Regions from separate parts of the Bacillus sp. LLTC93 genome, predicted to be linked through region 2. Evidence: a T-box and tRNA genes for the amino acid it is inferred to sense, from the RefSeq annotation. Region 2 holds a T-box; the other holds one or more tRNA genes.
The links. A T-box is a leader RNA that pairs with one kind of tRNA and senses whether it is charged. The one in region 2 lies ahead of C6W18_RS04050 (valine--tRNA ligase), so its partner is inferred to be a tRNA-Val.

Region 1: it encodes a tRNA-Val, which carries the amino acid that the T-box ahead of C6W18_RS04050 (valine--tRNA ligase) is inferred to sense. The anticodon was not compared.

Annotation. Positions count from the first base shown of each region.
Region 1 is NZ_PVME01000004.1:13,356-25,129, reverse strand. Features, by position in the region: gene C6W18_RS13925 (DUF2200 domain-containing protein) at 1-67, opposite strand, end outside; gene C6W18_RS13920 (hypothetical protein) at 192-506, opposite strand; gene glmS (glutamine--fructose-6-phosphate transaminase (isomerizing)) at 569-2,371, opposite strand; gene glmM (phosphoglucosamine mutase) at 2,950-4,296, opposite strand; gene C6W18_RS13905 (CdaR family protein) at 4,322-5,731, opposite strand; gene cdaA (diadenylate cyclase CdaA) at 5,724-6,545, opposite strand; gene rsiW (anti-sigma-W factor RsiW) at 6,759-7,385, opposite strand; gene sigW (RNA polymerase sigma factor SigW) at 7,400-7,963, opposite strand; gene rocF (arginase) at 8,146-9,057, opposite strand; tRNA gene C6W18_RS13880 (tRNA-Gln) at 9,194-9,265, opposite strand; tRNA gene C6W18_RS13875 (tRNA-Tyr) at 9,270-9,354, opposite strand; tRNA gene C6W18_RS13870 (tRNA-Thr) at 9,383-9,455, opposite strand; tRNA gene C6W18_RS13865 (tRNA-Val) at 9,459-9,534, opposite strand; tRNA gene C6W18_RS13860 (tRNA-Glu) at 9,541-9,615, opposite strand; gene murQ (N-acetylmuramic acid 6-phosphate etherase) at 9,836-10,747, shown strand; gene C6W18_RS13850 (MurR/RpiR family transcriptional regulator) at 10,762-11,631, shown strand; gene C6W18_RS13845 (PTS transporter subunit EIIC) at 11,628-11,774, shown strand, end outside.
Region 2 is NZ_PVME01000001.1:742,251-754,024, reverse strand. Features, by position in the region: gene hemL (glutamate-1-semialdehyde 2,1-aminomutase) at 1-241, shown strand, start outside; gene spoVID (stage VI sporulation protein D) at 375-1,595, shown strand; gene ysxE (spore coat protein YsxE) at 1,633-2,664, shown strand; gene C6W18_RS20240 (hypothetical protein) at 2,732-2,920, opposite strand; T-box leader at 3,090-3,319, shown strand; gene C6W18_RS04050 (valine--tRNA ligase) at 3,378-6,020, shown strand; gene C6W18_RS04045 (bifunctional folylpolyglutamate synthase/dihydrofolate synthase) at 6,086-7,393, shown strand; gene C6W18_RS04040 (prepilin peptidase) at 7,537-8,259, shown strand; gene C6W18_RS04035 (SPOR domain-containing protein) at 8,431-9,441, shown strand; gene C6W18_RS04030 (Maf family protein) at 9,619-10,188, shown strand; gene radC (RadC family protein) at 10,237-10,911, shown strand; gene C6W18_RS04020 (rod shape-determining protein) at 11,002-11,774, shown strand, end outside.

The DNA of each region.
Region 1 (11,774 bases), on a different contig from region 2:
CTGCTTTTGCGATATAGAGAGGATAGACTTTTGCAAAACTCATTGTGTAGATTTTAGGTTTGAGCATGTGTTCTTCTCTCTTTCTTTGTTAAATATTTAACCTGTATTACCAGCGCAAGGTGCGTTTGGTATTCTATTTTTATATAATTAGCGCATTATCACCCATGTGAAATTATGGATGTAAATATAACTTATAAACGATAATATAAACCTTGACCATTTCCCTTTTTATTCTTTTCATCTTTTTTGAAAGCTCTATATTTTAAAAATTGAACAATACAAAATCCAAGAAATACACCAATCGGCCCTCCACTTGAGGCAGGACCGCCAATCAACAAATAAGAGCTAATAAACAATGCGACATAACCAATCAAGAAAAAAGCAATTCCCCATTTTTCCTTTTTTAAGTATCGAATAAAAATAACATCTCCCCCTTGAAATTGATATTGAATGTACGACCTTATCGAATCTATTTTTAACTTTAAATTACTTAGTTCTTTTGACACAAAAACACCCCTTTAGAAAATGATATCTAAAGGGGTATCAAAAATCTGATTTTATCTAATCCCTACTCCACCGTCACACTCTTCGCAAGGTTACGTGGTTTATCCACATCACACCCGCGGTGAAGGGCTGCGTAGTAAGCGATCAGCTGTAATGGAACAACAGATGCAAGTGGTGCAAGTGCTGGGTGTACAGCTGGAAGGACGAAACGGTCGCCTTCGTCTTCTAGACCTTTCAGTGAGATGACACATGGGTTTGCGCCGCGTGCAACAACTTCTTTGACGTTACCGCGAATGCTTAAGTTCACGTGCTCTTGCGTTGCAAGGGCAATGACCGGTGTGCCTTCTTCAATTAAAGCAATGGTGCCGTGTTTGAGTTCTCCGCCAGCAAAACCTTCTGCTTGGATGTAAGAGATCTCTTTTAGTTTTAGTGAACCTTCAAGGCACACATAGTAGTCAAGTCCTCTTCCGATAAAGAATGCGTTACGTGTCACTGTGAAGAAATCACGAGCGATTTGTTCCATTTCATCCTTTTGATCCACAAGGGCTTCCATTGCGTTTGCCACAATACCAAGCTCTTTCACAAGATCAAAATCAAGAGATTGACCATTTAATTCAGCTGCAACGGATGCAAGGATCGCAAGAACAGCGATTTGTGCTGTGTAGGCTTTTGTTGAAGCCACTGCGATTTCTGGTCCTGCATGAAGAAGCAATGTAAAGTCCGCTTCACGAGAAAGCGTAGACCCTGGTACGTTTGTGATCGTTAATGCTTTATGACCAAGCTCTTTGACTTGAACAAGTACAGCACGGCTGTCCGCAGTCTCCCCAGATTGAGAAAGGAAGATGAACAACGGTTTTTTCGATAGAAGCGGCATATTGTAAGAGAATTCACTTGCTACATGGACTTCTACAGGTACTTTTGCCCAGTTTTCAATGTATTGTTTACCAACAAGACCTGCATGGTAGCTCGTTCCGCAAGCCACAATGTAAATGCGGTCTGCTTCTGCTACTGCGCTTGCGATATCGCCAGCGACTGACAGCTTGCCGTTTTCGTCTTGATATTCTTGGATGATTTTGCGCATCACAAGCGGCTGTTCATCCGTTTCTTTTAACATGTAGTGAGGATATGTGCCTTTCTCGATGTCGCTTGCATCTAGCTCAGCGATATAAGAAGGACGTGTCATGATATCACCGTCAAGGTTTTTGATGATAACCTCGTCTTTTGTGACAATGACCATTTCTTTATCCATTAATTCCGCATATTCGTTTGTTACTTGAAGCATCGCCATTGCGTCAGAAGCCACAACGTTGAAGTCTTCGCCGAAACCAACCAATAATGGGCTTTTGTTTTTCGCCACATAGATTGTTTCTTTGTTTTCGTTATCGAAAAGGGCAATTGCGTAAGAGCCTTTTAATTGAAGAAGCGTTTGACGGAAAGCTTCCTCTGTATCAAGACCTCTGTTCACAAATTGTTCGATGACTTGAACAACAACCTCTGTATCTGTGTCGCTTTTAAGTGTGATGTCTTGTAAATATTCGCGTGTCAATTGTACATAGTTCTCGATGACACCGTTATGAACAAGCGTAAAACGGCCAGAAGCACTTTGATGCGGATGCGCATTTAGATGACTTGGTACACCGTGTGTTGCCCAGCGTGTATGTCCAATTCCCGCTGTAGATGCCACGTTTGCATCAACGACCTCACGAAGCTCAGCGATACGTCCTTTTTCTTTGAACACATGCACGCCTTCTTCGTTTGCCACAGCGATACCTGCTGAGTCATACCCACGGTACTCAAGCTTTTCTAAACCTTTTAATAAGATTTCCTTCGCATCATTCTGACCAATATAACCTACGATTCCACACATAAATATTCTTCCTCCCGATCATGTGAAAGGGACAAAGAAAGCCTACTAAAATAGAAGGGACATTTCTTCGTCCCTCTCTACATGTTTAATTTGGGAGATCATGTGTATTCCCTTTGTACAAAGAGTCACCTCTTTGCTTTAAAGAAACACTTACGGCTGTGATCTCTATATTTGATCAGCCGGGAGGCATCCGCCGAAAATTCGATAACCTCCATCCTCGTCAACTAAGCATCTGTCGTCCGATCGCTTAGTTCGGGCGCTATAATTATAAGAGAGTTCCTGAACATCTACCCTGCCTTTCCTGATAGAATAAAAATCCAGTAACACAAGGATGATTGTACTATAAGGTCTGACCTCCGTCAATCACAATGTAGCGGGTGATCCCCTTCATTTTAGAAAGTGAGACCTCCATACACTATATGCGATGAGGCTTGTCACGTTCTACCTTTGATGTGCTCTCCTTATGTATGAAGGCATCAGCAAATGGCCCTCGCCTATATGATTCGTCAAGAACCCTCCTCTTATGACGTTTATTCGAAAAAAAAGCAAACCGCAGCTCTGCGATTTGCTTTGATTGATTACTCAATACCCATTTCTTCTTTGACAACAGCGGTAATTCGAGCCACATATTCATCACACAGCTCTTTTGTTTTCGCTTCTGCCATCACACGTACAAGCGGTTCTGTTCCAGATGGACGAACAAGGATACGCCCGTCGCCGTTCATCTCTTTTTCTACCTCTTGGATCACCGCTTTTACTTTTTCATTTTCTTCGACTTTATATTTATCAGACACTTTCACATTTACTAGAAGCTGTGGGAACTTTTCCATTTCAGCCGCAAGCTCTGATAATGTTTTCCCTGTCGCTTTTAATGTATTCACAAGCATGATGGCAGAAAGCATGCCGTCACCTGTCGTATTGTAATCAAGGAAAATCAAGTGGCCTGATTGCTCACCGCCGACGTTATAGCCGTCCTTTTTCATCGCTTCGACCACATAGCGATCACCAACTGCGGTTTGGATACTCTGAATGCCTTGTTTCTCCAGCGCTTTATAGAAACCTAGGTTACTCATGACCGTTGACACGACGGTGTCATCCTTTAATCGGCCTTCGCCCTTCAAATAACGTGCACATATGTACATAATTTGATCGCCGTCTACGATATCACCTTTTTCATCGACTGCAATTAAACGGTCGCCGTCACCATCAAACGCAAGACCAATATCTGCGCCCTTATCCTTCACAAAAGCAGAAAGAGCCTCTGGATGAGTTGACCCTACGCCATCGTTGATATTCAATCCGTTTGGTGATGTTCCCATTGTGGACACATCTGCATCTAAATCAGCAAATAAATGTGTCGCTAGAGAAGAAGTCGCACCGTTAGCGCAGTCAAGCGCCACATGAATGCCTGTGAAATCCTCATCCGCTGTCTGCTTCAAGAATTGTAAGTATTTCTGACCGCCTTCAAAGTAGTCATTCACCGTTCCAAGATCGGCTCCAACCGGGCGTGGTAATTGATCGACTGGCTGATCCATTAGCTGCTCAATTTCATTCTCCTGTTCATCTGACAGCTTAAAGCCGTCACCGCCGAAGAATTTAATTCCGTTGTCTTGAACAGGGTTGTGAGAAGCAGAAATCATGACACCTGCTTCTGCATCCATTGCCTTCGTTAAGTAGGACACGCCAGGTGTTGAGATGACACCTAAACGCATCACTTCAGCCCCAATTGAAAGTAGGCCTGCCACGAGGGCTCCTTCTAACATATGACCGGATACACGTGTGTCTCGCCCAACGAGTACCTTTGGACGTTCTTTATCCTTTGTGAGCACATAGCCGCCAAATCTCCCAATTTTAAATGCGAGCTCTGGCGTTAATTCGCTATTAGCCACACCCCTTACACCATCAGTTCCAAAGTACTTGCCCATGTTTCAATCGCTCCTTTTTTACCATTCAAGAGGACTCTGTGTCCTCTTTTTTATCTTCTTTAACCCGCTGTCTTTGAATTGATTCTTTTTTTGCTTTATCTTGTGTCGATTCCTTTTGACTCTTCTCTTCCTGATCATCTTCATTAGACGATTGATCCTTTCGATCATTCGTAGAAGCCGGCTGATCTTCTGTGTCAGTAGAGGTAAGTTTCACCTTGACCTTTGATCTCGATAATGTCCACGTCACGTTTTGAGGACCGTTCACTTGTACTTTGACCTCATGTGTTCCTTCGTTTAAGTCCCCCACATTGATATAGGCTTCAATATCTGAAGCCTTTAGTTTATCAATTGCACTCTTTGACCCTTTTGCTGTTAGCGTGAGACGCCCAGAAGACGGACTCACAAATTCAGAACTCAGGTCCTTGCTCAGACCCACGACAGAAATCGGGACATTATCGATCTTTTTTTCTTCAGCTGTTGCAACCTTCACTTTGATCTTAACAGTTTCGGGCGATACCTTTTTCACACCATCTGGCAGAGGAATGTCGGCATCGATCTCCGTATCATCTTGGATTTTGCTTAGGTCCAGCTTAACGCCATCAATAAAATCAAGTGCATCAAGCACCTTTTGAGAGCCGTAAACTGTGACCTCACTCGGGCTTGTCTCAATGCTTGAGATACTGATCCCATCCGGTAAGCTGCCCGTCCGCTCAATTTTAAACGGGACCTTCTTGCTCGGACTCGTGATTGGGACCGTAATATCCACCACTGACGGACTCACTTCGACTGGCAACTCATTCCCGCTGCTATCATACACAGTGAGCTTCGCTTCCTTCTGGATTTGCTGATCGACATCCTCTAAGTTCACAAAGGCTTTAATGACAGAAATTTTGTCGATCACGTCCTTTGAGCCAGTGACAGTCACCTTTTTCGGATTCACAATGGGCTGTTCGGGTGAATAGCCGTCTTTGATTTTATTTTGATTATAAAATTCTGTTTCAACAGGAAATTCAGCTGTCGTTTTTTCTTGTATCGTCACAGTCGTCACAGACGGATTAATCGATAATGTGATTCCCTTTGATACATCTCTTGCCTTCAGCTCCACTTTATGTGTACCTGTAGATAAGTTTTGCATATCTGCATAAATTTCAAAATTCTTTGTTTGTCTTGCTGTTTTCACTGCACTTGTTGATCCTTTAATCGTGACATTGACTGTCTGCGGTACACCAGTGACGACGTACTTCTCGTCATCATAATACGCTTTAACAGGAATGTCGGTTAAGGTTGCTTCATCTGTCGTCGATGTTGGGAAAAAGGATTCACCGATTTTTTTCGGCGTGGGCGCTTGCGCTGAATTGACTGTACCATACAGCAATAAAGCGAAGACCAATGCAAGAAACTTAACTGCCCAGCGATTATTCAAAATCTTATCCATTTTTCTTGCCCCTCCAATACCATTTGGTCGAGGAAGCATCTTTGCTGTTTTTACTAAATTCAGCAATCAGCATTTCTTCAAGCGCTTCTTCTGTCAATTCTCGATGGAGATCACCATTTCTTGCGACAGAAATGCCGCCTGTCTCCTCAGAAACGATGACGGTTAAGCTGTCCGTCACTTCACTAATACCAACTGCCGCCCGGTGACGGGTTCCGAGTTCCTTAGAGATAAAAGGACTTTCTGACAGCGGTAAATAACAAGCCGCAGCTGCAATCTCATCACGCTTCATAATCACAGCACCGTCATGAAGCGGTGTATTCGGAATGAAAATATTAATCAGCAACTCAGAACTCACTTTTGCATTCAAAGGAATTCCTGTCTCTATGTAATCATTCATCCCAGTATCGCGCTCAATTGTCAGCAGCGCTCCTATTCTACGTTTAGCCATATAGTTAATTGCTTTTGTAATTGCCTCGATCGTTTTCTGCTGCTGTTCCTCTACAGGTGTCCCGCTTCTTGAGAAGAAACGGCCGCGCCCGAGTTGTTCAAGCGCTCTCCTTAGCTCTGGCTGAAAAATAATAATGATCGCAAGGAAACCCCACGTAATCGCTTGATCCATCAGCCATTGAAGTGTGTTAAGACCGAGATACGCACTTCCCATCCTGACGAGAACAATGACCACAATTCCCTTTAAAAGCTGAACCGCTTTTGTTCCGCGGATGACCATCATTAATTTATATATCACATACCAAACAACGAGTATATCAACAGCATTACCGAGGTACTGCAAAAAAGGAATATCCCCTAAAGCCATTTCCTCGTCCTCCAGAATTTTCAAGTTTCTTCGTGTGATGCATTTTTTTATAAAAAAAGCCTATGTGTAAATACATAGCGTGGCTATTATACCACATTTTATTTCAGCAAGGAAAATAGTTGCCATATATGGCTGGCGTTCTAGTATGTGTGAATCTGAGCAATGATATAGAAAAAGAGCAGCCCCTAAGAGGCTGCTCCCATGCTGTTCGATTTACTTTTGCTCCTCTGGTCCAATGACCCGCATCACGTTTTGTGCTGTGGATTTCATTTTGTACCAGATCCAATCAAACACTTCATTAATTTCATTGATTTGACCAGTGACTTGTCCGGCAGAAGCAGTCAGCTGTTCCCCATTGACGACTGTGACATTTCCATCAACCTTGCCTTCTACAATCAGCTTGCCATTTTTGACAGTGACATCACCTTTGACGGTTTCCCCTTTAGGTACGGTCACTGTATCATTTTCAACCACGAGATTCGGCTGCTTTGACACACTGAAATTATGATCGGTATTCCAGCTTGTAAACAGACTGCCTCCCATCAAAATGAGAAAGAGGGCAGCGGCTACCATCAGCGGGTGAGCTTTGATCCATCTTTGAATCGACACACGCTTTTTCTCCTTTGGAAGACCTGCCATCACCTTTGCAGTGAAATCAGATGGTGCTTCTATATGAGATGTACTCTGCACGAGCGCGATGGATTTCTCAATTTGTTGAAAATGAGTACGGCATTCCTCACACGATTGCAGATGGCTCTTTAATTCTTTTTCGTCTTCGGGCATGATATCCCGGTCTAAATACTGATGCATAAGCTGGACGATTCTATCCTGACAGCTCATCAAAATCACCTCACTCAAAGGTCTCTCAACTGTTTCCGGAGAGCCTCTCTACCCCTGTGTATTCTCGTTTTCACTGTACCAACTGGTATATTCAGAATCTCACTAATTTCTTTTAATGAGAGTTCATCAATATACTTTAATACGATGACTGAACGATATTTATCGGGTAATCTTAGAATTTTTTGCTGAATGGTACTCGATAACTCAAGAGACACCACCTCATCCTCTGGCAAAATGCCATCAGCAGCAATTTGAGAATACATATTCAGTCCTTCTGTTCCTGCCACCTCTGCATCTAAATAATAATCCGGCTTTTTTTTGCGAATACGGTCGATGGTCAGGTTGGTTGCAATGCGGTACAGCCACGTGGAAAACTTACGATTCACATCAAAGCTCTCAATATTCACATAGGCACGAATAAACGCCTCCTGTGCGATATCCTCCGCTTCGTGTGCATTCCCAAGCATACGGTAGCACAGCTGATAAATTTTGTCTTTATACAGGTCTACGATGTCTGTAAATGCGTTCTGGTCGCCTTTTTTCACTTGCTTAATTCTCTTTTTAATCATTGTGTCCATAGTATATTCAACCTCTGCCTTCACCGGTCTTTATGTATACGAACCTCTTTCCAAAAGGTTTCATTCTCCTCTAAAAAATAGTGTAACAAATTTTTGACAGCGTGTTACGCTTATCAGCCGGTAAAAACCTTAATATATCCTTAAATTTTCCCAAAATAAAAAAAACGGGAACAAGTCCCGCTCTACAATAACTTTTCACCCATTAAAGAACCAATTAAAGCAACAGCCGCTTCTGCTGTTTTATTTTTCTCATCTAGTACTGGATTTACCTCCACAAATTCGGCTGAAGTCAAGATACCTGCTTCCTCTAAAAGCTCCATTGCAAGGTGACTCTCACGATAACTAATGCCGCCTGCCACTGGAGTTCCTACACCAGGGCATTCCGCTGGATCTAGCCCATCTAAATCAAGCGACAGGTGGACTCCATCTGTTCTTTCCTTTAAATACGTAATAGCTTCCTCCATCACCCTTGTCATCCCTAAACGATCAATTTCATGCATCGTATACACCTTAATGCCTTTTTCTCTAATCAACGCTCGCTCTCCTTCATCTAAAGAACGAGCACCAATTAATATGACATTTTCAGGTTTCAATTTAGGAGAATAACCACCTATGTTCGTTAAATCAGCATGCCCAAGGCCGAGACTGACAGCAAGCGGCATGCCATGAATATTTCCAGAAGGAGAGGTTTCCTCCGTATTTAAATCACCGTGCGCATCATACCAAATGACACCCAAGTTTTCATAATGCTTCGCTACACCAGCAAGTGTGCCAATCGCAATGCTGTGATCACCACCTAAAATCAGCGGAAACGAACCTGACTGCACAATACTGTCAACCTTTTCAGCAAGCAGCTGATTGGCACCAGCATTCTCCGTTAGATTTTTTAACTTTTCACTTGTATATAAACCTTTCTCATCGTCCCTTTGCTCGACTGGAATATCCCCGAGATCCTCCACATCAAATGAAAGCGATTCCATTTTTTCTTTTACGCCAGCACATCGAATCGCACTCGGCCCCATATCGACGCCCCTTCTCGTTTGACCCAAGTCCATCGGGACCCCGACAATCGTGACCTTCTTTTGATCTCCCATATGTACATCCCCTTTCCGTTCATGCTTATATTTTACTTTCTCGATGCCTTCTGACTCAACTCGACAACATTTTGAATAGTTATACATTCCCTCTGCCAACATAAAAAAAGACACCTTTTTGAAAAAGGTGTCTTAACTGGGCTAGCTGGATTCGAACCAACGCATGACGGAGTCAAAGTCCGTTGCCTTACCGCTTGGCTATAGCCCAAAAATGGTGGAGGGGGGCGGATTCGAACCGCCGAACCCGGAGGGAGCGGATTTACAGTCCGCCGCGTTTAGCCACTTCGCTACCCCTCCACATATGGAATTGATAAAGAAAAAACAGTGCCGGCAAGAGGACTTGAACCCCCAACCTACTGATTACAAGTCAGTTGCTCTACCAGTTGAGCTACACCGGCATATGGTGGAGGATGACGGGCTCGAACCGCCGACCCTCTGCTTGTAAGGCAGATGCTCTCCCAGCTGAGCTAATCCTCCACATCATGGTGACCCGTACGGGATTCGAACCCGTGTTACCGCCGTGAAAGGGCGGTGTCTTAACCGCTTGACCAACGGGCCAGTTTGTCAAGTTTGCTGTTTCCGTGAAGCTGACAAAAATTATTATATACAGGTTGTCCCCCTTTTGTAAAGGGGAATTTTATTTTTTTTATTTTCTAACAATTAATCACCTTTCAGCACGACATTTTGATTGAAATATAATTTCAGTATTTAAATATAATATTGAAATTTCATATCATACTCAATATACTGAAAATGAAGAAATAAGGAGGTATGTCACATGCAGCCATCTCAACTGCGTTCTTTGACAACAGAATCAAGAAACCCTAACACAATGGAAATTTCACAAGCAGATCCGCTCGAAATGCTCCAGATGATCAATGAAGAAGATATGAAAGTCGCTCAAGCGGTCAATCGTGTACTCCCACATGTCAAAACAGCAAGTGACTTTGCTTATGAATCCATCTCGAATGGAGGCAGACTCATTTATTTAGGCGCTGGAACTAGCGGCAGAATTGGCGTGATGGACGCTGTTGAATGTCCACCAACCTATAGCGTCTCCCCTGATGTCATTGTAGGTATCATGGCAGGTGGTGACTCCGCTTTTTCACATGCTGCCGAAGATGTGGAAGACAGTGAAGAAGCCGGCAAACAGGATTTAAAACACATCCACCTCACGTCAAAAGATACTGTCGTCGGCATTGCCGCTAGCGGTCGAACACCCTATATCATCGGCGCTTTAAATTACGCAAGATCCATTGGAGCAAAAACTGTAGCCCTCAGCTGTAACGAACAAGCAGAAATTAGCGAGCTGGCAGACTGCGCCATTGAAGTCATCGTTGGACCTGAAGCCATCACCGGGTCAACACGAATGAAAGCCGCATCCGCTCATAAAATGATTTTAAATATGCTTTCCACCTCAGCCATGATCAGACAAGGCAAAGTATATGAAAACCTGATGGTTGATGTAAAAGTAAGCAATCATAAACTAAAAGAGCGCGCTATCACCATCATTCAACATGTGACAAACGCTTCCTACGAACAAGCCGTGAAAACACTTGAAGCGGCAGATTTAGAAGTCAAAACCGCCATCGTCATGCTCCAAACAAACACAGACAAGAAGACAGCACAGGATTTACTCAACAAAACGAATGGCCATATCGACAAAGCCATCTTACATCATCAAGCCTAAAGGAGGCAGAGCTCATGTCAGCAGGTGGACTCACCCTACTACACACGATGAAATCAAAGCTTCCCCAATCTGAAAAAATCATTGCAGACTATATCCTTGCCCATCCTGACAAAGTCATTAAAAGCACAGTGCATGAAATCAGTCAGGCTGCCGGTGCAAGCAGCTCTGCAGTGATTCGCCTTTGTAAATCTCTCGGGCTAGATGGCTATCACGATTTGAAAATGCGGATCGCTGGAGACTTAATGCATGACGATAAACAAGGCTACCGAGATATCGAACAAGATGAACCACTTCAATCCATTATTCAAAAAACAGCAGGAAACTCAATTCAATCGATTAAGGATACGGCCTCTATTTTAAATGCAGAGGCTTTAGAAAAGGCCGTTCAATTGCTGCTACATGCAAATCAAATCCATTTTATCGGTGTTGGTGCATCTGGCATCGTCGCAGCTGATGCACAGCAGAAATTTCTCAGAATCAATTATGCAGCCACAGCCTTCACTGACATGCATATCGCATCCACAGTCATCGCAAATGCAGGAAAGAACGATATTGTTTTCGGAATATCCTTTTCTGGAGAAACGTTAGACATCATTCAAGCCCTTCAGCTCGCAAAAGAAAATCAAGTGAAAACCATTGCCTTAACGCATCCAGGCCATACAAGCGTTTCTGCTTTATGTGACGTTCACCTATCGACGTCCGGTTCCAATGAAGCACCTTTTCGCAGTGCTGCCACTTCCTCTAGAATGGCACAGCTCTACTTAATTGATGTCTTGTTCCTCAGCTTAGCTTCCCGTCAATATGAAGAGACAGCGCAATATATTGACAAGACAAGACATGCCATCCGCTCCATGAAACGAAAACCAAAGGGGGATTCAACATGAGTCATCAAAAGAAATATCAGCAGTTAGCGAAAGATATTCTTTCGCTCTGTGGTGGTTCTGAAAACATCTCTTCCCATACACATTGTATGACACGTCTCCGAATTACACCGATCGATGATGAAAAAGTTCAAATCACAGCGATC
Region 2 (11,774 bases):
TAACCGTGCGGGTTCCATGATCGGATTTTTCTTTACAAATGAACAAGTCATCAATTATGACAAAGCGAAAACAGCTGATCTTGATTTATTCGCTGAATTTTACAAGGAAATGGCTGACCACGGCATCTTCCTTCCACCTTCTCAATTCGAAGGATTGTTCCTATCCACTGCTCATACGGATGAAGACATCGAATATACGATTGAGACAGTGGAAAAGGTTTTTCAAAAACTACGTCGATAAACAGAAGCCGATATGGAGACATATCGGCTTTTTTGCGTTGGAGAAAACCAATCATATTTTCACCGCCTCTCACATACACCTGTATTGACATCTAATTTTATTTTGAAGGATTAGATGAAAGGAGGACACCGACTTGTCTCAAAACAATCGATTACAGTTTTCGGTAGAAGAATCCATTTATTTCAAAAACGGACAGGAAGTCAGTGAGCTACTGTCAATTTCTCTCGATCCTGACATTCTCGTTCAAGAAGTGAATGATTATGTTTCCATTAGAGGTTCACTCGAGCTAACAGGAGAATACAACATAAATCAAGAGGAGCGATTGGGTGAATCCAGTTCCTATGCATCATACAGGCAAGCTGATGAGGTGAAGGTAAGAGAGGACGGAACAGCAGAGCTTCTGCATCAATTTCCAGTGGATATCACCATCCCTAAAAACAAAATCAATCATTTAAATGATGTGTTTGTGTTTATTGATGCGTTTGATTACCAGCTCACAGAAAGCCGTTTGCTCACCATTCAGGCTGATCTAGCGATTGAGGGTCTGTTAGATGAAGAAACGCCTCAAGTGCCTGTAGAGGAGCCCTATGAATTTGTGCAACGTACTGAAGAGGAATATGGCGATGTGACCTATGAATATCAGGCGCAGCCGGAGCATGAGGAACAAGAAGAGCTGCAAGACAATGAACGTCAGGACTATGAAGAACAGGCTGCAATACAAATTGACGACGCACGCACCGAGCAAGAAGATGATGAAGAAATGGAAGAATTGAAAGAACCGGAGGACCAAGAAGAAACAATGGCACTTGGTTATCGCTCCTTCCCTGAAGCTCAGGTGCAAGAGCCGCCGTTTTTTGAACCGCCTAAGCTATTAGAAGAAGAGGAGCGAGATGAGGCGTTCTTTGAGGTGGAAGTGAGAAAAGACCCTGAAGCAGCCGAAGAGCAAGAAGAAACGGTTCCAGCGTATCCGGCATTTGAACCACCTGCTTATCATATGGAACCGGTGCAGGAAGAGCGGGATGACACTTATCAAATCGAGCGATTATATGAACGGGAAGCACCAAAGGTGTATGAGTCTGCTCAAGAAGCGGAGGAGCCTGAAAATGACGTGAGGGAAACGTCTGGCAGTGAGAATTCTCTTTATTTAACGAAGCTGTTCGCTAAGCAGGAGGAGGAAGATTTTTCTCGCATGAAAATTTGTATAGTTCAGCAAGAAGATACGGTCGATCGTATTTGTGAGCGATATCAGTTGAATGTGCAGCAGCTCCTTCGAACGAACTCATTATCGGTTGATGCGGAGCTTGAAGAAGGGCAGATCCTTTATATTCCTGAATATCAAAAAAGCAACGCATAGCAAGCGATGACCGACCGAGAAAATGTGGTGAATGAACGTGGATGAAATCCAATCTGTCCTATATGAATATGGGCTTGAGGCTGAATACATTGAACCTGTTAGTCCTGCTGTCGTCAAGGTGTATACAAAGCAGGGCGTCTTTGCCCTAAAGAGAGTGAAAGCAAATCGACAAATGCAGTTTACAGAACAAATGCTTGAACTAGAATCAAAAGGTTATCGCTCCTTTGTGCCGATTTATCGGACGAAGAGCGGTTCCTTTTTCTCAAGTCATCGGGAAAGCCAGTACGCATATTATCTCATGCCATGGCTGACGAATGAAAAGCGAGAAGAGCAGGACGATAAACATGAATATTTATTTCAAGAGATTGCAAGACTCCATAAACGAACTGAAGTGATGATGGACATCACAGAGCGAGAAATTGAAGCCCATTACACACAAATCAAGACCAAATGGGAAACAGAGAAAGACATGTATGAACGATTCATAGAGCGGGCAGAGCAAACGTGGTATATGTCGCCATTTGAGCTGGCCGCTGCTATGTATTTTTCAGAAGCTATGTCTGCCAGTGAATTTGCGCTTGAACGATTAGAGGATTGGCATGAGGAAATGAAAGAACAAGAGACAACACGTGTTGTGTTAAATCATGGGCAGCTGTCGATCCATCACTTTTTGTATAATGATGTAGGCACAGGACATTTCACCAACTTTGAGCGGTCCAAAAAGGCCGCCCCCATTTATGACCTTCTGACCTTTTACTTTCGGACATTCAAAACCTATCCTACGTCTTGTCCTGAATGCACTTCCTTGTTTTATACGTATCAAAAGGGGAATCCTCTTCGGGAGGAAGAGCTTCATTTGTTTTTAAGCTATCTCGCTTATCCGCAAGGTCTGTTTGATATGGTGAAAGCCTATGAAACAGGCAGGCAGGATGAGATGGAAAGCTGTCAGCAGCTGTTAAGAGCGTATTGGCAAATGAAAAATTCAGAGCCGACGGTCATGAAGATTCATGAGATTGAGCAGGCTAGACGCCTTGAAGAAGAGCAAAATGCCTCGTCATCAGCAGAATGACGAGGTGATTTTGTGTTGGCTTTATGATTTCTCTGTAAAGGAAGGACCGATACATAAGCGTGAGTTTTTAAAACCAATCAAGGTGAAAGGCACAGGCGAGAAAAATAAGAATACCTAGGATGAGGACGTCAAATGTTGTGGGGAAAATGATCGTGCGAAACCCTTGAAATATGGCGATCGGGAGAACGACTTGGGAGGCAACTGCCCGAATTTGTCTAAGCCAGGGGGGAAGTGTGTAAGGATTGATCTTCTTCAAAATAAAACGCCCTCCTTCTTCATTTTGTTATTATCATATGGGCAATAAGGTGAAGGGTGCCTGCCCAATTTGTATAAAGCAGAAGAAAAGCGGAAAAGATGATTGACGAAAACAAAAGGCATTTAGTAATATTAATAAAAGATGAGTATGTGCTGATGAACGTGATATATCGTAAGCGTGGATCAGGAAGAGTACGAGCAAGACCCTAAAGAGAGGGAAACCACTAGCTGAAAGGTTTCCTAGGATGTGCTTGTTTGGAAGGTCGCCTGTGAGCTTAATTTCTTGAATGAACAAGTAGAGAAATTCGGGAGAACCCCGTTATCCTTTAGAGTGTACGGGACACGTGTATGTGTCCTGTGAAAAAAGGTGGTACCGCGAAAAAGCTTTTTCGTCCTTTTATAAGGATGGAAAGGCTTTTTTTATGTTTCATCAGCCGAAAAAATGTGGAGGTACACAAATGGAAACAAATAATCAAGAAATGCCAACAAAGTACGATCCAAATGCGATTGAAAAAGACCGCTATACGTACTGGCTTGAAGGAAAATTCTTCGAAGCGCAAAATGACAAAACGAAAGATCCATATACAGTCGTCATTCCTCCACCAAACGTGACAGGGAAATTGCATCTTGGGCATGCATGGGATTCAACACTTCAAGACATCGTGACGCGCATGAAACGAATGCAGGGCTATGATGTTCTATGGCTCCCAGGAATGGACCATGCCGGTATTGCTACTCAAGCAAAGGTAGAAGCAAAACTTCGTGAAGAAGGCGTGAGCCGTTATGACCTTGGACGCGAAAAGTTTGTGGAAGAAACGTGGAAGTGGAAAGAAGAATATGCGGATTTTATTCGCAGTCAGTGGGCGAAAATGGGCCTTGGTCTAGATTACTCGCGTGAACGTTTTACATTAGATGAGGGTCTGAATAAAGCTGTTCGTCAAGTGTTTGTCCAATTATATGAAAAAGGGCTTATCTATCGCGGAGAGTACATCATTAACTGGGATCCAGCGACAAAGACTGCACTTTCTGATATTGAAGTGATTTATAAGGATGTTCAAGGTGCGTTTTATCACTTGAGATATCCGCTGGCAGATGGAACAGGTTCAATTGAAATTGCGACAACAAGACCTGAAACAATGCTTGGAGATACGGCAGTAGCTGTGCATCCTGAAGACGAACGCTATCAGCATTTGATTGGCAAAACAGTTATTTTACCAATTACAGGACGTGAGATCCCAATCGTCGGTGATGACTATGTCGATATGGAGTTTGGTTCAGGGGCTGTGAAAATTACACCTGCTCATGACCCGAATGATTTTGAGCTTGGAAACCGCCATGAGCTAGAGCGAATTCTTGTCATGAATGAAGATGGCACAATGAATGCAAATGCGCTGCAATACAAAGGGATGGACCGCTTTGAATGCCGTAAACAGCTGGTGAAAGATTTACAGGAAGAAGGCATTTTGTTCAAAATTGAGGATCATATGCATTCAGTTGGTCACAGTGAGCGAAGCGGAGCTGTTGTTGAACCGTACTTATCTACCCAATGGTTTGTGAAAATGCAGCCGCTGGCGGATGAAGCCATCAACCTGCAAAAAGGTGATGACCAAGTCCAATTTGTTCCAGACCGATTCGAAAAGACATATTTACACTGGATGGAAAATATCCGTGACTGGTGTATTTCTCGCCAGCTATGGTGGGGACACCGTATCCCGGCTTGGTACCATAAAGAAACGAAAGAAGTATACGTTGGACTGGAAGCGCCAGAAGATATTGAGAACTGGGAACAAGATAACGATGTCCTTGATACATGGTTTAGTTCAGCGCTTTGGCCTTTCTCCACAATGGGCTGGCCGGATGCAGACAATGAAGACTTCAAGCGCTACTATCCAACAAACCTGCTTGTAACTGGCTATGACATCATTTTCTTCTGGGTATCTCGTATGATCTTCCAAGCTCTTGAATTCACAGGAGAAAAACCGTTCAAAGATGTCCTTATTCATGGGCTCATCCGAGATGAACAAGGGCGTAAAATGAGTAAGTCGCTTGGCAACGGAATTGATCCAATGGAGGTCATCGACAAATACGGTGCGGATTCATTAAGATATTTCTTAGCCACTGGTAGCTCACCAGGTCAGGATCTTCGCTTTAGCTTTGAAAAGGTTGAATCCACTTGGAACTTTGCGAACAAAATTTGGAACGCATCCCGTTTTGCTTTAATGAATATGGATGGTTTAACGTATGATGAACTTGATTTGACAGGTGAAAAATCAGTTGCTGACCAATGGATCTTGACCCGCTTAAATGAAACGATTGAAAGTGTCACACAGCTTGCTGACAAGTATGAATTCGGTGAAGTTGGCAGACATTTATATAACTTCATTTGGGATGATTTCTGTGATTGGTACATTGAGATGGCGAAGCTTCCTCTTTATGGAGAAGATGAAGCTGCGAAGAAAACGACTCGTTCGATCCTTGCGTATGTATTAGATCAAACGATGAGACTTCTTCATCCATTTATGCCGTTCTTAACAGAAGAAATCTGGCAGCATCTTCCGCATGAAGGTGAGTCCATTACACTTGCGAAATGGCCTGAAGTGAAGCCGGAGCTTTCAAATGAGCAAGCTTCTGCAGACATGAAGCTGCTTGTTGAACTCATTCGCTCTGTTCGTAACATTCGCAGTGAAGTAAACACACCAATGAGCAAACAAGTCGAGCTTTACATCAAAGCATCCACATCTGATGTACAAGATCGTTTAGAGAAGAATCGTTCATATATTGAGCGCTTCACGAATCCAAGTGTTCTTGAGATTGGCACAGATGTCCCAGCTAGTGATAAAGCCATGACGGCTGTCATTTCTGGAGCAGAACTCATTCTACCGCTTGAAGGCTTAATCAACTTAGATGAAGAAATTGCTCGTCTGCAAAAAGAGCTTGATAAGCTGACAAAAGAAGTAGAACGAGTACAGAAAAAGCTTGGCAACGAAGGCTTTATGAAAAAAGCGCCTGAAAGTGTCGTAGAAGAAGAGCGTGCGAAAGAACGTGATTATGTCGCAAAACGCGAAGCTGTTCAAAAGCGGATTGAAGAGCTGAAAGCATAATGTTGAAAAGACGGCTCCTAACGGAATGGAGTCGTCTTTTTTGAAAATTTCGTATGAAATGAGAGATGACATTGTTTACAACCTATCATGAAGCCATTGAGTGGATTCATAGCAGACTGGCCTTTGGCGTAAAACCAGGTCTTGAAAGAATGAAGTGGCTAATGAACAGACTAGGCCATCCTGAACAAAAAATAAAAGCGGTGCATGTTGCAGGTACAAATGGAAAAGGGTCAACCATTGCGTTTACTCGTTCCGTTTTACAGGAAGCCGGCTATTCAGTTGGAACTTTCACCTCTCCATTTATTTTAACGTTCAATGAACGAATCAGCGTAAATGGAGCGCCTATTCAGGATGAAGAATGGCTAAGTTTGGTGAATGAGATAAAGCCTTATGTTGATGAATTAGATGGCACAGAGCTTGGCGCAGCAACAGAATTTGAAATCATTACAGCATGTGCATTTGCTTATTTTGCCCATGTGCGCCAAGTAGACTTTGTCCTCTTGGAAACAGGGCTTGGCGGAAGGCTTGATTCTACAAATGTTGCAGTGCCGATCTTAACGTCCATTACGTCAATTGGCCATGATCATATGGCGATTTTAGGCGACACACTTGAACAGATTGCAGCTGAAAAAGCAGGCATTATAAAAGATGGTATTCCGATGATCACGGCTGTTCATCAACGAGAGGCACTAGCTGTCATTCAAAACACTGCAATAGAAAAGAATGCCGTATGCATCTCGTTACATGATACATGTACTTTTGATCAGCAGCAGCCGACAGAAACAGGTGAACGTTTCACGTTACGAACCCCAAAAAGTCAGTATCCAGAGCTTGAAACAGGGTTAATTGGAACGCACCAAAGGCAAAATGCATCTCTTGCCGTTCTATTGATTGAATGGCTGGAGCAAGAAGGCTATATCAGTGTGACAGAAGAGCATTTGTATAAAGGGATTCGGCAAGCAGTATGGGCTGGAAGATTTGAAAAGGTCAAAGATCATCCTCCTGTCTATCTAGACGGTGCTCATAATGAAGAGGGGATGGATCGATTAATCGAAACCGTACAAGCTCATTTTTCCAGTAGACAGGTGCATATATGTTTTAGCGCTTTAAAAGATAAGCCGTACAAACAAATGATTCAAAAGCTTGAAGCCATTAGTTCATCTATTCATTTTGTTTCATTTGACTTTCCAAGAGCTGAATCAGCAGAAAAGCTTTATGCTTGCAGTCATTTAGAAACAAAATCGTTTGATGATGACCCTCGTGCAGTGCTTGAATGGATTCAGAAAAAAAGCGCTGATCCTTCGGCAGTGATCCTTGTGACAGGCTCCCTTTATTTTATTTCAGATATACGAAATCGTATTTTAGGATCATGAAAAGACGCAAAAGGCTACTATGCCATTTGTGTCTTTTTTTTTTGATGTGTAGAAGAGGGATAAAATCACATTTTCGCTAGGTGCTCAATGTAAATGGTGATGGTAAAATCCGGTCTATCTTATTCCCGGAAGGAGCCACTAATATGATTGGAATTTTTGTGTTTCTTGCAGGCATCACCATGGGGTCGTTTTTTCATCTAGTTGGTGAAAGGCTGCCAATGAAGAGGTCCATACTCTTTCCTCGTTCTCACTGCACAGCCTGTAAACAGCCGCTTTCCTTGCACGAGATGATCCCGCTAGTTTCGTATGCTTTATTGAGAGGGTCGTGCAAACATTGTGGCATTCGGTTGTCTTTGCTATATCCAATGGTCGAGCTGCTGTCAGGCAGCCTTTTTTTGCTCATTTATAGGAACGCTGGTTTTTCGTTTGAAGGCCTTTTTCTTGTGATTCTTTGTAGTTTATTCGTGATTGCTGTCGTGAGCGATCTTCTTTATATGAGGGTCCCAAACGAGCTGTTTCTCTTCTTTTTTCCTCTTTTCGTCATATACCGCACGCTAGAACCATTTTTTATTTGGTGGGAAGGGGCGGCTTCTCTGCTTTTTTGTTTTCTCTTATTTTATAGTTTAGTTTGTTTTAAACCAAACAGCATGGGCGGGGCTGATATGAAGCTGTTCGGTGTGCTTGCATTTTGCTTTGGTTTAAAGGCATTCCTTATCATTCTTTTTCTCTCATCTATCGGCGGAATGGTCTATGCGAAGGTCTTTTCCTTTCAATTAGACGAGCCATTTCCCTTTGTTCCTGCGATCGCTTTTTCTTTTTGGATTTATCTTTTTGGTGCTCATGTCTTCATTCCATTCAGCGGATGAATTGGTGAAAAAATTGGCGAACACTTTTTTAACCTGCCGACAAAAGTCTTGTTCTTTTTTTTATCTGCTATGTTAAAGTGTGAAACAGAAAGAAGGACGGGTTAAATTCGCACTGATTCATTGGACAAAAAGGTCTTTCTTACAAACAATGTCAGAAAGCGGGGAATGACAATGAAAAAAAGGCAGGCAAAAAAACAAGGGCTAAAGGTCAATATTAATGGCAAGGAAGAAATGCTTCATGAAGAAGATCATCAGCCAAAAAAACAGCAAGAGGATCATGTGACGTTTTCGAATTGGGAGGAAAAGAGGCAATCGGAACAGGAGACAGCTGCTTCTCAGGAAGATCCGTCTAAACCAAAAGAAGAAGATTTCCAGTGGGACGATGCAGCTGATCACATTTACCACTCTGATCCAAAGGTCGTCACGCCTTATCAAAAGAAAAAAGGCTCATTTGATCAGAAGTTCAGTAAAAACCGCGGTCCCTTCAAGAGAGTGATGACAACGATTGTATTTGCAGTGGTTCTTGGGACAGGCCTCGGCGTGTTTGCACTAAGCTTAAGTAAAGACGGTACAGCAAATCCGTCAGGTGGTGACCATGTCAGTGTCTCAGCATCCGGAAACCAATCTTCGATGAAAGCCGGAGGGGATGCGCCGCCAGCGGGTAATACTGATGAATCAAAAGAGACCAAAGAAGAAAAAAGTGTCTCTGGCAGTTTTTCAACCTTTGTCGTACAGGCTGGAAAGTTTTCCTCTGAAAAAGGAGCAGATGACTTGGTTACCAGTTTAAAAGATGCAGGATATGCAGGGAAAAAGGTCTCAATGGATGATGGATATTATGTAATTGCTGGGCTTGCCACAGAACAAGGCATGACAAGTGCTGTTGGGAAGAAGCTAATTGATCAACACTTTGAAGCATGGGGAGGCAAGGAGCTCTCATTTCAAGTACCGGAGGAGCTGACTAGTTTAATAGAAAAGGCATCTGTTTTATCCTCTAAGGTCATTGCAGGGGATGATGTGGATCAAAAGGACGTTACGCAGCTGATCTCTGAGCTTGAAAGTGCCAAAACAATGGACGCACCAGCTAAAAGCAGTTTGCTGAAAGCGGTGCAGCTGTTAAATGAACCTACTGCTGAAAACGGGTGGAAATCTCAGCAGGCACTGCTTGATCAATTAAATACGTAAAATCATATTTTAAGAAACCAAACTAGTCAAAAAATGACTAGTTTTTTTCTTTTGCATCCAACATAATGATGAAGGAACATGAAAAATGAATTTTCGTAAATTGTCGGTAAGATGTACATTTGATAGGATGAATGCGTATCTTACTTCTTAGGCTAAACCCTGAAAGGATGAACGAACATGAACCAATTAATTCTCGCATCTCAATCACCTAGAAGAAAAGAATTGCTTGATTTAGCAGGGTTTTCTTATGAGATTCAAGCAAGTCACTTAAAAGAAGAAATAAATCGAAACCTTTCACCTGCTGAGAACGTCCAATGGTTGGCAGAACAAAAAGCAAATGATATTCAAAAAATACATCCCAAAGCTGTGATCATTGGTGCAGATACGATTGTTGCAATTGATGGCAAATGTCTTGGGAAACCAAAAGACAAGGAAGAAGCGGCCTCAATGCTTCAATTATTGTCAGGAAAGACACATCAAGTCTTGACGGGTGTCACGATTCAGTCAGAGAATAGAAAAGAAACATTTTATGAACAAACAGAAGTGACATTTTGGACGCTTACGCAAAATGAAATCAACCGCTATATTAAAACGGGCGAACCGCTTGATAAAGCGGGTAGCTATGGCATTCAAGGGAAAGGCGCACTGCTTGTTCAAAAAATAGACGGTGATTATTTTTCCGTTGTAGGTCTCCCTATTGCCAAAACAGTTAGAGTGCTTGAAACATTTGGAATCACCCCTTTTTGATGACGGGAAGGAATTCTAAAAGGAGTGTTCATCATTAACCATTTCCCTATGTTGCTTAAGCATTTCCCTCATGATGAAAAGCCGCGAGAACGATTTATCAAATATGGTCCAAGCAGTTTATCAAACCATGAACTTGTCGCGATCCTTTTTAGGACAGGCACAAAAAAGGAATCTGTTCTTCAAATTTCCGCAAGACTTCTGCAAACATTTGGCGGTCTTCGTTCTGTGAAGGAAGCTTCTATTGAAGAACTGTCGACGATTCGAGGAGTTGGAAAAGCGAAGGCGATCTCTCTTTTAGCTGCGTTAGAACTCGGCACTAGATTACACCATCAAACGACGGACAACCGTTACGTCATCCGCACACCAGAGGATGGGGCGAACTTTGTGATGGAAGATATGAGATTTTTGACGCAGGAAAATTTCGTTTGTCTTTATCTCAATACAAAAAACCAGGTTCTTCATAAACATACCGTGTTTATTGGAAGTCTGAACTCATCAATTGTTCACCCGCGCGAAATTTTCAAAGAGGCTTTTAAACGTTCGGCTGCTTCATTTATATGTGTGCACAACCATCCATCTGGAGATCCGACGCCTAGCAGGGAAGATATTGAAGTCACAAAGCGACTTTTTGAATGTGGAAAGCTGATTGGAATACAACTGCTTGATCATCTTGTCATAGGTGATCAAAAATTTGTGAGTTTGAAGGAAAAAGGGTATTTGTAACACTTTTTTTTTCAATGTTTTACGATATAATAGAGTTTATGAGTTTTTCCCTAAAGGGAATTTTGGTTTAAGAAAGGAAGATACATACATATGTTTGGAATTGGTACAAAAGACCTTGGAATAGATCTTGGCACAGCGAATACGCTTGTTTTTATTAAAGGAAAAGGAATTGTTGTGAGAGAACCTTCGGTCGTAGCTTTGGAAACTGATACGAAGTCTATAGTGGCGGTCGGAAATGACGCTAGAAACATGATTGGTCGTACACCTGGTAATGTTGTGGCACTTCGCCCAATGAAAGATGGAGTCATTGCAGATTACGAGACGACAGCAAAAATGATGAAATATTACATTAATCAAGCACTGAGAAACAAAGGGCTATTTGCTCGTAAACCCTACGTGATGGTATGTGTACCATCTGGTATTACAGCTGTAGAAGAGCGAGCAGTCATTGATGCAACAAGACAAGCTGGTGCACGTGACGCATACCCTATTGAAGAGCCATTTGCTGCGGCAATCGGTGCTAACCTGCCTGTATGGGAGCCAACAGGAAGTATGGTTGTGGATATTGGCGGCGGTACAACAGAAGTGGCCATTATTTCACTTGGCGGCATTGTGACTTCTCAATCGATCCGTGTTGCAGGTGATGAAATGGATGATGCGATCAGCAGTTATATTCGTAAAACGTATAATCTGATGATCGGTGACCGTACTTCAGAAGCGATTAAAATGGAAATCGGTTCTGCACAGCCAGACGTGCATGATGAGATGGACATTCGCGGACGTGACCTTTTAACAGGTCTGCCAAAAACGATCTCTATTACAGCAGAAGAGATTGCAAAAGCGCTTCGCGATACGGTGGAAAC